2 regions of the Coprobacillus cateniformis genome follow, and region 2 is predicted to be linked to the other one. Evidence: riboswitches for the same ligand, from Rfam matches in the RefSeq annotation. Region 2 holds a riboswitch; the other holds the start of a gene.
The links. A riboswitch is a leader RNA that binds a small molecule or an ion and turns the genes downstream of it on or off. The one in region 2 is predicted to bind ZMP and ZTP.

Region 1: another riboswitch for ZMP and ZTP. It lies ahead of GQF29_RS04015 (formate--tetrahydrofolate ligase); the one in region 2 lies ahead of GQF29_RS05465 (phosphoribosylaminoimidazolecarboxamide formyltransferase).

The regions. Positions count from the first base shown of each region.
Region 1 covers NZ_WSNW01000001.1:800,652-807,282, reverse strand. Annotated here, with positions in the region: gene GQF29_RS04045 (alpha/beta hydrolase) at 1-735, shown strand, start outside; gene GQF29_RS04040 (hypothetical protein) at 881-1,063, opposite strand; gene GQF29_RS04035 (ATP-binding cassette domain-containing protein) at 1,537-2,145, opposite strand; gene GQF29_RS04030 (hypothetical protein) at 2,159-2,656, opposite strand; gene GQF29_RS04025 (hypothetical protein) at 2,649-3,491, opposite strand; gene GQF29_RS04020 (LytR/AlgR family response regulator transcription factor) at 3,653-4,354, shown strand; ZMP/ZTP riboswitch at 4,414-4,492, shown strand; gene GQF29_RS04015 (formate--tetrahydrofolate ligase) at 4,622-6,292, shown strand; gene purE (5-(carboxyamino)imidazole ribonucleotide mutase) at 6,341-6,631, shown strand, end outside.
Region 2 covers NZ_WSNW01000001.1:1,061,643-1,068,273, reverse strand. Annotated here, with positions in the region: gene GQF29_RS18955 (O-antigen ligase family protein) at 1-947, opposite strand, end outside; gene GQF29_RS05490 (TRM11 family SAM-dependent methyltransferase) at 1,045-1,974, shown strand; gene GQF29_RS05485 (diacylglycerol/lipid kinase family protein) at 2,010-2,867, shown strand; gene asnB (asparagine synthase (glutamine-hydrolyzing)) at 2,880-4,712, opposite strand; gene GQF29_RS05475 (hypothetical protein) at 4,802-4,993, opposite strand; gene GQF29_RS05470 (DUF1294 domain-containing protein) at 5,138-5,407, shown strand; ZMP/ZTP riboswitch at 5,406-5,483, shown strand; gene GQF29_RS05465 (phosphoribosylaminoimidazolecarboxamide formyltransferase) at 5,532-6,631, shown strand, end outside.

The DNA.
Region 1 (6,631 bases), 260 kb from region 2:
GAAAATAGTGTCAATGTTTCTTTGAAAAGTCAGGATGATCTTAATTTGCATGCTGCTTATATTGATCAAAATAGCCATATCTATATGATTATGGTTCATGGTTATCGTGGAGATGGAGCAAGTATCATTTCACCTATTAAACAGATGAAAAAGGCTGGATATAACTTGTTGATACCAGATTTAAGAGGTCATGGCTTTAGTGAAGGAGATTATATTGGAATGGGCTGGGATGATCGAGAAGATATTATTCAATGGATTGATTATCTACTTTCTAAAGATCCTCATGCTTCTATTATTTTATATGGAGTCTCTATGGGAGGGGCAACAGTTATGGATGTGGCAGGAGAAAAACTTCCACACCAGGTGAAAGCAATTATCGAAGATTGTGGCTATACAAGTGTATGGGATATTTTTAAGGCGCATATTGATATGAATAACATTGAAAGTGAAGTGGCATTGCATATGGCAAGTCTTGTAACCAAGATACGAGCTGGTTATTATCTTGAAGATGTAAGACCTATTGAACAGGTTAAGAAAAGCCAAACACCTATGTTATTTATACATGGTGCTGAAGATAATTTTGTTCCCTTTTCAATGGTTAATGAATTATATAATGCAGCAACTTGTCCAAAAGAGAAATTAGTTATTCAAGGAGCAGGTCATGCAAATAGTTGCTCGGTGAATTCAGAACTTTATTATCAAACAATATTTCGCTTTATTGAAAAATACGAATAGAAGTGAAACATGAATTCAACCAACGTTTTCATCAATTATACTTTTTTAGAAGGAAAAAGCACTATGATAATAAAAATAACACTTAAACTTTTTTTAGTCTAAGTGTTATTTAAATATAAAAAATATTTTAAGTATAACTATTCATTTATGAAACACTCGATTTAATTTCATTTTTCATTTCAAAGAGTATATGTCGCACTTCTTCTAAATTATCAATAATTTCAGATACTTCTTTTTTTTGTTTAAGCGATAAATCACTGTTATTAAATTCGATGAGAGACATTAAAGTCTCATATATCAAATCATTTGCCTTGTCTATACTACTCATATATGTTATCCCTCATTTCTTTATACTTTTATTATACTACAAAATGAATACAAATCATCACAATAATGATAAAAATGTAACTATAATCCCAGGTTTTTTGAAAATGTATAATAAAAGCAAGGCTTAGACTTTCTATGAACAGGTTTAAGGATAATAGAAAAAGAGGTATTTGTAAAGAAAAGAATAAAAATATTGCAATATGCAGGAAGTAGTAAAACAGAGAAAATTGCACAAATTTAGTTATCCAAATGCGAATAAAGTCTTTTTTTGTCAATCTTATACATATGAGTGTATATAAGGAGATGTATTGATAAACATATTGAAAAAGCAATGTAACCCAGAAAAATTGAATAAATAGAAAGATAAAATATTTTAAATCGAAATATGGATAATGTATAAGTATTTGTGTAACAGTTAATGAATCATACAATTGAAGTAATCCAAAAACAATACAAATATATATAAACAAAACTTTATAATACTTCATCTTCAATTAATAGACCATTTTTTAAATGCAGAATCTTATTATAATGAATTTCTCTAAGATATTCATGAGCAGCAATAATAATTGTCTTATTTTGATTGTGAAGATCATTAATAAGGTGACAAAAAGCTTTCACTGAATCTTCATCTAAACCTCTTGTTGGTTCATCTAATAGTATAAAGTTCTGATCTTCCATAAGTGCTTGAATAATTCCAAGCTTTTGCCGCATACCTAATGAATAATCTTTTACTTTGGTATGGCTTTGAATATCAAGTTGGAAGTCATTACAAAGTTGCATAATTTTGTCTTCATAAAAATGATGATTGAGGTGAGCTAAGAATTTGAGATTATACATACCAGTCTCTCGTTCTAAAAAACCTGGATTTTCAATAAGTGCTCCAATATGAGCCTGTTCTGATAATATAATACACCCATTGTCTGGTTCTAAGATATCACAGATTAATTTAAAAAGTGTAGATTTCCCAGACCCATTAATGCCATGAATGTAGATTAAGTCACCTTTATGAACTATCATGTTTAAATGATCTAAAACAGTATGCTGATGAAATTTTTTGGTTAAATCATGTATTTCTAACATATGATATTCTCCTTTAGTATAAATTTGTATATAAAAAATGAAATAAGACATTGATAATTATAGGGAAAATCAAATAAAGTAAATTCTTTTTGGTACCAACTTGTAAATATATAAGTGTACTTTCAAGACCAGTCACAATTATATTTATAATCATAAAATAGATTGTGAATAAAAATGACTCTGATGGAATGGCACCAAAGAAAAAATAATAACTGATATAAATAATGATAGTGTAAAGCAAACCAATACTTATAAATATCCAGTAAACAATTTGATAGAATTTCTGTTGTCCAATTCGTGTAATTATATAAGCGGATAAAGTTTGACATCGTGATGCATATTGGTACATCATCAAGAGATAGACATTATTCATATAAATTGTTAAATAATGCGAATATATTAAACAAATTGTATAGGTGTTTTTACCACAAAGTGTCGGCGATATCACTAACATCAGGATGAGTAAAGCAATCATTTTTTTATCAACTAAACGATAAAATGATTTAATCATAATGTTTTCTCCATTTCAGCATTTTGTGATAAGCAAAATAACTTATGAAACTATAAATAATGAAACATGACATATATAATCCAAAATGTGAAAGACCAAAGGGATTGGGTCGAACATTTTCCATTCCTAAAGCAACGATGTTATTGACTTGAAAAATAAAAGCAGTTTCTGATATAGGTAAATATCCTTGAACAAGAGCAGGTATTAAAACCAGAAGTATTCCAAAAATGACACCAAAACAACGATAAATGTATTTGTTGGTAATTATGACTTGTAGTGAAAACACTAAACTTGATACTAAAGCATATCCTATTGCTGTTAGGTTAATAAATGCAAATAAACTCAGATATTCATTGCTTGAAAGAATTTGAGTTTTTCGATAGTATAGTTCTGGATAATTCATCGTATTAAATTGAATAGGTGCATAGAAAATATGAATTATTAAAAGAATAAAAATTTCAATAATAAATGTTATGAAGAAGGATAAACAGATATTTCTTATGAAAATATGTTTATAATATTGACTTTTATGAAGTCGGGTTTCTATGAAATATGAAGTATGATTTTGATGAATATTTAAGAAATCATATGACATTATATTTGGTATCAAAAGCATCATAACCATAAACAAAAAGGGATTTATACCTATGCAATGCAAATAATAAAAGAATTCTAAACCAGCTTGTGAATATGTTTCAATATAACCATCATATGAATAGATGGAACTGTTGTAAGCAACATAGATACATATATTGATAAGAATGAAAATAAAGAGAATAAATAAGGCTTTCTCTTTTGTTAAAAAAGGCAACCATAATGCTTTGAGTTTTTTCATATTATTCCTCCTTTATTGATAACTCAAATCAAAATTAAACTCTATACTAAAAATGTTGAAAACGGACTTTTGGCTTAAAAAGTGCACAAAATGGCGTAAAAGTGGCATCTTTTTTGTTGAAATATAGTGTAAAATAGAAGATGTATATAGGAGGCGAAATTATGAAAATACTAGTATGTGAAGAAAATGGAGATTATGTAGATCATTTAATCGAAAAATTGAAATCATTTCCTTGTGATGAAGAGTTGGTGTTTGAAAGTTATACACAAACTCCAGGGGTTGCTAAACGTTTAGAACGTGAGGAATATGATATGGCTTTTTTAGGAGGAATTATTAATGGGAGAAATGGATTTGAATTAGGGAAAATGTTAAAGGAAAAAAATCCTGATTGTATTCTTTTCTTTGTATGTGATGATTATAAATATATGCATGAGGTGTTTAGAGCGGACGGTTTTCAATTGTTAATGAAACCACAAGAAAAATTATTAGCAAGTGAGTTTCAAAGAGCTTTAGAAGTTTATAAAAAGCTTCATTTTCAAATTCATTTTTTCTCATTGACAGGAGAAGTTTTGAATTTAGTGCCTAGTGAAATTGAATATATTGAAACAGGTATGAGAGAAACAGTGGTAGTGACGACAAAAGGACGATACAAAGGGTTCTTTGAGGATTTAAAAAGAACTAAGCAAATGTTAGTAGAGTATCATTTTTTTCAGATGCATCCGCGATATTTTGTGAATATGGAGCATATTGAATTGATTAAAAGTGGAGAGTTAAGGCTGGATAATGGAGATAGTGTTCCAACTTCTGCTATGAATAAAGAAGTTATTGATGATGCTATTCAATCATTCCTCAATTGCTATTAAAATTTCATGAAAAAATGTCGGAATTTGGTTGAAATATGATACAAGAAATGATATTATTCACTTAGTTATACAACTGGCGGAAGTGGAATGAACCACATGGAGTATAATAGGAAAGAGTCGACCGTCTGGGCAAATGTCTGGACGAGTAGGCTCTTTTTTTGGTTTTTCTATAAATGATAGCAATTACACTGGTGAAAAACCACGATTTATGGTATAAAAGAAGTGTTGAAGTCCTTGATAAAAAAGTGAAAAAGAAAGGGTGGCATTATGTTAACAGATGTAGAAATCGCACAAAGTGCTAAAATGAAACCAATTAAAGAAATTGCTCAAAAAGTAGGGTTGGATGAAGATGATTTAGAGCTTTATGGAAAGTATAAAGCTAAAATTTCTTTAGAAGCCATTTCAAAACTCAAAAACAATGAAGATGGAAAATTGATTCTTGTTACAGCAATTAATCCGACTCCTGCTGGAGAAGGAAAAACAACAACAATGATTGGCTTGTCACAAGCCTTAAACAAACTAGGAAAAAAATCAGTTGTGGCTATGCGAGAACCAAGTTTAGGGCCTTGTTTTGGTGTTAAGGGTGGAGCAGCAGGTGGGGGGTATGCACAAGTTGTTCCAATGGAAGATATTAATCTTCATTTTACTGGAGATATTCATGCTATTACAACTGCTAATAATTTGATTGCAGCTATGCTTGATAACTCTATTCAACAGGGGAATCCATTAGATATTGATACAAGACAAATTGTTTGGAAGCGCGTTGTTGATTTAAATGATCGTGCTTTACGTCATATTGTTGTTGGACTTGGCGGAAAGGTCAATGGTGTACCTAGAGAAGATGGATTTGATATTAGTGTAGCAAGTGAAGTTATGGCTATATTATGTTTGGCAACATCATTAGAAGATTTAAAAGCACGTGCAGGACGTATGATTGTTGCATATAATCATGCTGGTGAACCTGTTACAGTTAATGATATTAAAGCGACTGGGGCTGTGACTTTATTGTTGAAAGATGCGATTAAACCAAATTTAGTTCAAACATTAGATCATACACCTGTTTTTGTTCATGGCGGTCCTTTTGCAAATATTGCTCATGGATGTAATTCTGTTATGGCGACACAGTTAGCTATGAAATTAGGCGATTATGCTATTACAGAAGCAGGTTTTGGTGCTGATTTAGGTGCCGAGAAGTTCTTAGATATTAAATGTCGTCAAGCGGAACTTTCTCCTGATGCAGTTGTTATTGTTGCAACAGTTCGTGCTCTAAAGATGCATGGAGGTGTTGCTAAAAAAGATTTAAATGAAGAAAATTTAGATGCTTTAAGAGCAGGGATTGAAAATCTTGAAAAGCATATTGAAAATATTGCGAAATACAATTTACCAAGCATTGTTGCAATTAATGCTTTCCCAACAGATACAGAAGCAGAATTACAGTTATTAAATGAAATTTGTCAGGCTAAGGGTGTTGATGTAGCAATTAGTAAGGTTTGGGAAAAGGGTGCAGAAGGTGGAATTGAGTTAGCTGAAAAATTACTAGATATTTTAGCAAAAGATGAAGCTCATTTTGCTCCGATTTATAGTCTTGATTTACCTATTGCTGATAAAATTAAGACGATTGCAAAAGAAATATATGGTGCAGATGATGTCACTTTCTCTAAGAAAGTTTTAAATAAGATGAAGAAATATGAATCACAAGGATTGGGTAATTTGCCAATCTGTGTTGCGAAAACACAATATTCTTTGTCTGATGATCCAACATTATTAGGAAAACCTAGTGGTTTTAAAGTAACTATTAGTGATTTGATTCCTAATACTGGAGCAGGTTTCTTGGTGGCTATTAGTGGTGATATCATGCGTATGCCTGGACTTCCTAAAGTTCCAGCTGCTGTCAATATGGATATTGACGAAGAAGGAAAAATAGTAGGTTTATTCTAGAAGAGACAACTGTCTCTTTTGGCGTTTAAGAAGAAAGGAAGAAGAAAAATGAAAGTTGCAATTATTATGGGTTCAACAAGTGATTTAGGAAAAGTTGAACCAGCTGTAGAGATTTTAAAGGATTATGGTGTGGAAGTAAACGTGAGATGTCTTTCAGCACATCGTGCTCATTTAGGATTAAGTACATTTATTCAAGAAACAGAAACTGATGGAACAGAAGTGATCATTACAGCAGCCGGAATGGCAGCGGCTTTACCAGGTGTTGTGGCTTCACAAACTGTATTACCAGTGATTGGTGTACCTATTAGTGGTGCAACATTAGATGGTATGGATGCATTG
Region 2 (6,631 bases):
TCTAAATAGATACTATGGGCATGTTCAGTAGGATGACCATTATAAGCTTTGTATATATGCCAGTAAGTCATAGGCCCTTCACCAAAGAGAGGATGAGTTTTTATATTTGCTATAGCAACATCCCATATTCCCTGTCTTGTTCCAAAATAAGCAATAATGTTATCAACTCTAGGGAACTTTGAAGGGTTAAATACAAAATATACACAAGCTAAAATGACACCAGCCATTATAGCTAAACAAGCTTTATATTGTTTATCAATAATTAATATCACAAGAACACCAGCTGCAAGTGCAGGCCAAGCTGTACGACAGGCCGTTAAAAGTAACATAAATAAATTAATAGCAATGACTGCTAAATAATAACAAAACTTTTTATAGTTAACTTTAATATCTTTGATTTTTAATATTTTATAGAAAGTAATACAAACAAAAAATTCTATCATCATAGCATAATAGTTTGCATTAAAGAAAACAGAATTGATACGGTCTTGAGGTCGATTAAAAATAATAATTTCTAATTGATCTATATCAAACTTATTCAGGATTCCAATATACTCTATTAAACCATAAAGTGCTGCAAAAACACTTAAGACAATAATACAATTCATAATGAATTCAAATAATTCACCTGTAATATGCTGTCGGTAGTATAAAACAAAAGATAAAATAGCAAGGATTCCAAGACTGCAACCAGCCCCATAATAGTTTTGATAAAACAGCGATACAACAAAACTCAACCCACAAAAGTAAAGAATATATTGACTCTTTGCTGTTTTTCTATATGCGTCTTGTATTTCCCCTTTTAATAAAAGACGTATTGTTAAAAAGATGAGAACTGTTGCACACATATAAAAAGGTAAGAACATCGATAAAATCGCAACAATGATATATCTTTGATTATGTGTAAAATGTTCTTTTAAATAATCAATTCCAAAAATAAGCCACACCTCCCAAAACGCAACTCTATTTTACAACAAATAAGAAATTATGTATACTATAAAAAGCAAACATAACAAAAATGTAAGAAATGGAAAGAGGAAAAACATGTACAAATACCTATATATTTACAATTATTCACCCCATGAGCAACAATTATGTGAGATGGAATTTAGACGTCTGTTTAAAGAAAATATGACGTCTAAATATTATTTATCAAATACTTATTTTGATTATACAAGAAGTGTTTTTATCAAGGGGAGATTGAATATTATGTATTCATCTGATAACTTTGATAAAATTGTTGAATTCATTGAGGAAAGCCAAATGTGTTATTATGAATTCAAAGTTATTTATTTAAAGAATGATATAACACATGTTGATTATCAGGAATCTTTAGAAAAATGTAGACAGATTGCTCACCCTATTGATGGTTCAGTGAATATGCAAGAACCTAAGGTTATTTTTGCAATTACAAAATTACACAATCAATGGTATTTTGGGACATATGATGATGAACTTGTTTGGTCACATTGTTATGAAAAACCTCATTCTTATTCACATTCTTTAAATATTAGAGATGCAAGGACATTAGTTAATATTGCTGTTGGGCAAGAAACATCATTAAAACTGATAGATCCATGTTGTGGAGTTGGTACAGTTGTTTTAGAAGCTTTGAGTATGGGCATTGATATTGAGGGATATGATATTAATCGTGAAGTTTCTTATCAGGCAAGATGCAATTTGGAGCATTTTGGATATGATCCATCTGTTATTCAAAGAAAAGATATGAGAATAATTGAGAAACAATATGATGTTGTGATTATGGATATTCCTTATGGTGTTTATAGTCCTTTTTCATATGAACAACAATTAGATTTACTAAAAGGAGCATTTTCATTAGCACCATCACTTCTTTTGGTTTCTCATATACCAATGAATAAAGAATTAGAGACATTGGGCTATGAAATCTTAGATTGTGCAACAATTATAAAAGGAAGTTTTCAAAGATATATGACACTTTGTTGGAAAAAATAACAGATTTCGTTATAATGAAGATGAGGTGAGGGGAAATGAAACATATCTTTATGATGAAATATACAAAAAAACATCATGACTTTGAAAAAAGTATTCATGATATTATGAAGGACTATGACTATGAAATCGTTTATCGTAACTGTTTAGCAGATAGTCAAAAGTACATAAAAGAGTTTCCATGTCTAGCCCGCTTTTATATTGTTGGAGGAGATGGAACAGTTCATGGTTTTATCCAAGATTTAGTGGATAGTCAACATGAAGTTGTTGTGATTCCTCTAGGGACAGGGAATGATTTCTGTAGAACATTAACCACACAAAAGAATCCACAAGAACTGCTTAAAGAATCTTTAAAGTATAGTGCTCAAAAAATTGATGTTATTCAATTGAATGATTCTTACTTTATTAATGCTGCTTGCTTTGGACTTGATAGTGTGATCGCAAATCATGTTCATGATACACCACATATACCTTTTATCCCTGATTCAAAAAGTTATATTATCTCTATACTACAAAATACATTAAAATATGGCAATCATTCTGTGACTATATTTAGTGATAATCATTTGATTTATCAAGGAGAAATGATTCTTTGCACAGTTAATAATGCACAGTATTATGGTGGTGGGTTTCAAATTATACCTCACGCTGATATTCAAGATGGATATATGGATATTTGTGTTGTGGATAAGGTTCCTAAATGGAAAATTCCATATATGGTTGAAAGGTTAGTGAGACGTAAATTAGCTGGTCGTAAAGATGTTCATTATTTTCGTGTTAAGAATGCTAATGTTATATGTTCATATAACTGTAATGTTGATGGTGAAGAAGTCAGTTATGGACATTATCATTTTCTTATAAAACCAAGATCTTTAAATGTTGTGACATTTCAATAATAAAAACCAAGCCTAAGCTTGGTTTTCATATTCTTCTGAGAAGAAAACTTGGTGCCATAATGAGAAACAATAAACAGTCCAAATCTTCTTATAATAATCATGTTTTTGATTTTTGTGATCTTCTAACATAGAAATCAGTTTTTGATCATCAAAAAGTTCTTTAATAATTGGTGTTTGTAAACCATTAAAAACTTTTTGATAAAGATCTTCTTCTCTCATCCATTCTCTTAAAGGAACTGGGAAACCAAGTTTCTTTTTCTTATATGCTTCATTAGGAATAACTTTTTTAGCAGCTTGTCTTAATAAGACTTTTGTATTTTCCTTTGTAACCTTCTGATTATCTTTTAATTGACTTGCAACATGAAAGACTTCTTTATCTGTAAAAGGAACACGACTTTCAATGGAATGAGCCATTGTCATTTTATCACCTTTTTGTAAGATATCTTTAATAAACCATGTTTGCAAATCAACATTTTGTCTCTTTTGAATATTGGTTGCTTTTCCTAAGTTCTTGAATAAAGGAGCAACAATATCATCATGAGTATGTAGATGAGAAGTATCTCTTAATAAGTGTTTGCAATCCTGCTCAGAAAAAACAGGGTTGACACCAACATAATAATCTTCAATACGTTCACCATTTCTGATTAAGAAAGGGACACCTTTGATTGTTGGCAAATGTTTACAAATACGTGAAATGAAATGTCTAATAAAGAATGGAATCTTTCCATAAATACCACTATCAATATCACCACGATATGTATTATATCCACCAAAGAATTCATCTGCACCTTCTCCTGATAAGACAACCTTAACATCCTGGCTCGCAAGTTCACTTACAAAATAAAGCGCAACAGCAGCTGGATCAGCAGTTGGTTCATCCAGATGATACATCATCTTAGGTAAAATATTTAAATATTCTTCTTTATTAATAATTTTGCTTTTATTTTCAATACCTAATTGTTGTGCTAGATCTTGAGCATAACTAATCTCGTTATATCTTTCATCATTATATCCAACTGTGTATGTATGTTGAGGTCTTGCTAATGAAACAAGATATGATGAATCTATTCCACTACTAAGAAATGATCCTACTTCAACATCAGCAATTAAATGATGTTTTACTGAATCTTTCATAATCTGATCAATTGCCTGAATCATTTCTTGATCACTCTTATATTGATCTTTGAATTGTATAGAATAATAACGCTTTATTTCAACTTGTTTATCTTTATAAACTAAGTAATGACCTGGCAATAATTGTTTCACATTCTTAAAGAATGTTTGTTCACCAGCCACAAAGTTCATCTTTAGATAAATATCTAAAACATCTCTATTTAATTCTTTTTTAAAATCAGGATGATCTAAGAATCCCTTGATTTCACTGGCAAAAAGAAAATGTTCTTGATCAAAATAATAATAAAAAGGTTTAATACCAAAATGATCTCTTGCACAAAATAATTCATGAGTTGTTGTATCATATAAAGCAAAAGAGAACATTCCTCTTAAATGATTAACAATTTCATAATGATATTCTTCATAACCATGTAAAAGAACCTCAGTATCACTATTTGTTTTAAAGTGATGCCCTTTATTTTCTAGTTCTTTTTTTAGTTCTAAATAATTATATATTTCCCCATTAAAAACGACTACCAAATGTTCAGTCGCCATAGGTTGTGTTCCACCAGCTAAATCAATAATAGATAAACGACGATGACCTAAAGCAACATATTCATCAACAAATTGACCTTCGCCATCAGGTCCTCTATGTGCAATACGATCCATCATTTGTTTTAAAATTTCTGCTCCGTTTTCCTTCACAGGTGCAAATCCAACGATTCCACACATATATATCACATCCTTTGCTAAAGCATTATAACATTATTTTTTCTATTGGTGTTAATAAAATCGTAAAATAAATGAAAAAGAGTAGTCTTCTACCCTTTATCTAAATCCACATACATTTCTACATAGCCGCATGTCTTACAGAGTGATACTTTTAAAGGATATTCTATCTTTTTTAGATCTTCATTTTTTTGAACAACAACATAGTCACTAATAGGTTGTGCAGAATCCTTTAAATAACACTCTTCAGTCATTTCTTTATGACATCTTGGACATTTTCTCATCGCTAATCACCTCTATCTATTATTATACAGAAAAATATGTTCTAAAACAAATATCAATAACATATAATATAAATATTATTGTTGTGAGTTGATTTGTGATATTGTAAAATAAAAAGCATAAAACACTAATTTGGAGTTGAAGTTATGAAATTCATGATGATATATTTGATTATGATTAATATTCTTGCTTTCTTGATGATGAAACTGGATAAATATAAAGCAAGGAAACACGCATGGCGAGTTCCAGAGAAATCATTTTTTCTCTTAAGTATCATTGGGGGAAGTCTTGGGACATGGATAGGTATGTATATATGTCATCATAAAACAAGACAATGGTATTTTGTTGTTGGGATACCAATTATATTATTGCTTCAAATTTTATTGATTTTAAAAGTAAAAGGTGGTAGTCTTTAAGTAGTTATATGACTGACGGAAGTGGAATTGACCACAGGAAATATAATGCGAAGAGCCGACCGTCTGGGCAAAGAGTCCAGAGGTGTGGCTCTTTTCAATTTCATATGTTCAGGAGGAAAATAAAATGAGAGAATTAGAATTAAAGTATGGATGTAATCCCAATCAAAAACCAGCAAAGATTTATAACAAAAATGGTGAATTACCTATTCAAGTGTTAAATGGAAAAGCAGGATATATCAATTTACTAGATGCTTTTAATAGTTGGCAATTGGTTAAAGAGTTAAAAGAAGCAACTGGGTTGCCAAGTGCTGCAAGCTTTAAACATGTTTCACCAGCAGGAGCTGCTGTGTATGTTCCATTAGATGAAACATTAAAACAAATTTATTTTACTGATGGATTGGATTTGTCGCCAATTGCCACAGCATATGTACGAGCTCGAGGAAGTGATCGTATGTCTAGTTATGGTGATTTTGCAGCATTAAGTGATGAATGCGATGAGTCATGTGCTAGATATCTTTCTAGAGAAGTGAGTGACGGGGTTATTGCACCTTCATATACACCTGAAGCATTAGCTATCTTGAGTAAAAAGAAAAAGGGAAATTATCTGGTTATCCAAATAGATACTGATTATATCCCAGCAGATATTGAAACAAAAGATGTATATGGCATCACATTTGAACAAGGAAGAAATCATGTTCAAATAACTGAAGATTTATTTAATGATAGACCGACTCAAAACAAGGAATTATCTCAAGGTGCTATACGTGACTTACTGATTTCTATGATTACATTAAAATATACTCAATCGAATTCAGTATGTTATGTCAAAGATGGACAAGCTATTGGGATTGGAGCAGGACAGCAATCACGTATTCATTGTACAAGATTAGCAGGTAATAAGGCAGACAATTGGTATTTGCGCCAACATAAAAAGGTTTTAAGTCTGCCATTTCAAGAGAAAATTCGTAGAGCGGATCGTGACAACACCATCAATGTCTATATTTCAGATGATTATGAAGATGTATTGGCAGATGGAATTTGGCAAGAATTCTTTACCTGTCAGCCTGAACCATTGACAAAGGAAGAAAAGAAAATATGGTTAGCAACCTTAAAAGATGTTGCACTTGGATCAGATGCATTTTTCCCATTTGGAGACAATATTGAACGTGCTCATAAGAGTGGGGTCACATATGTTGCTCAAGCTGGTGGTAGTATCAGAGACGA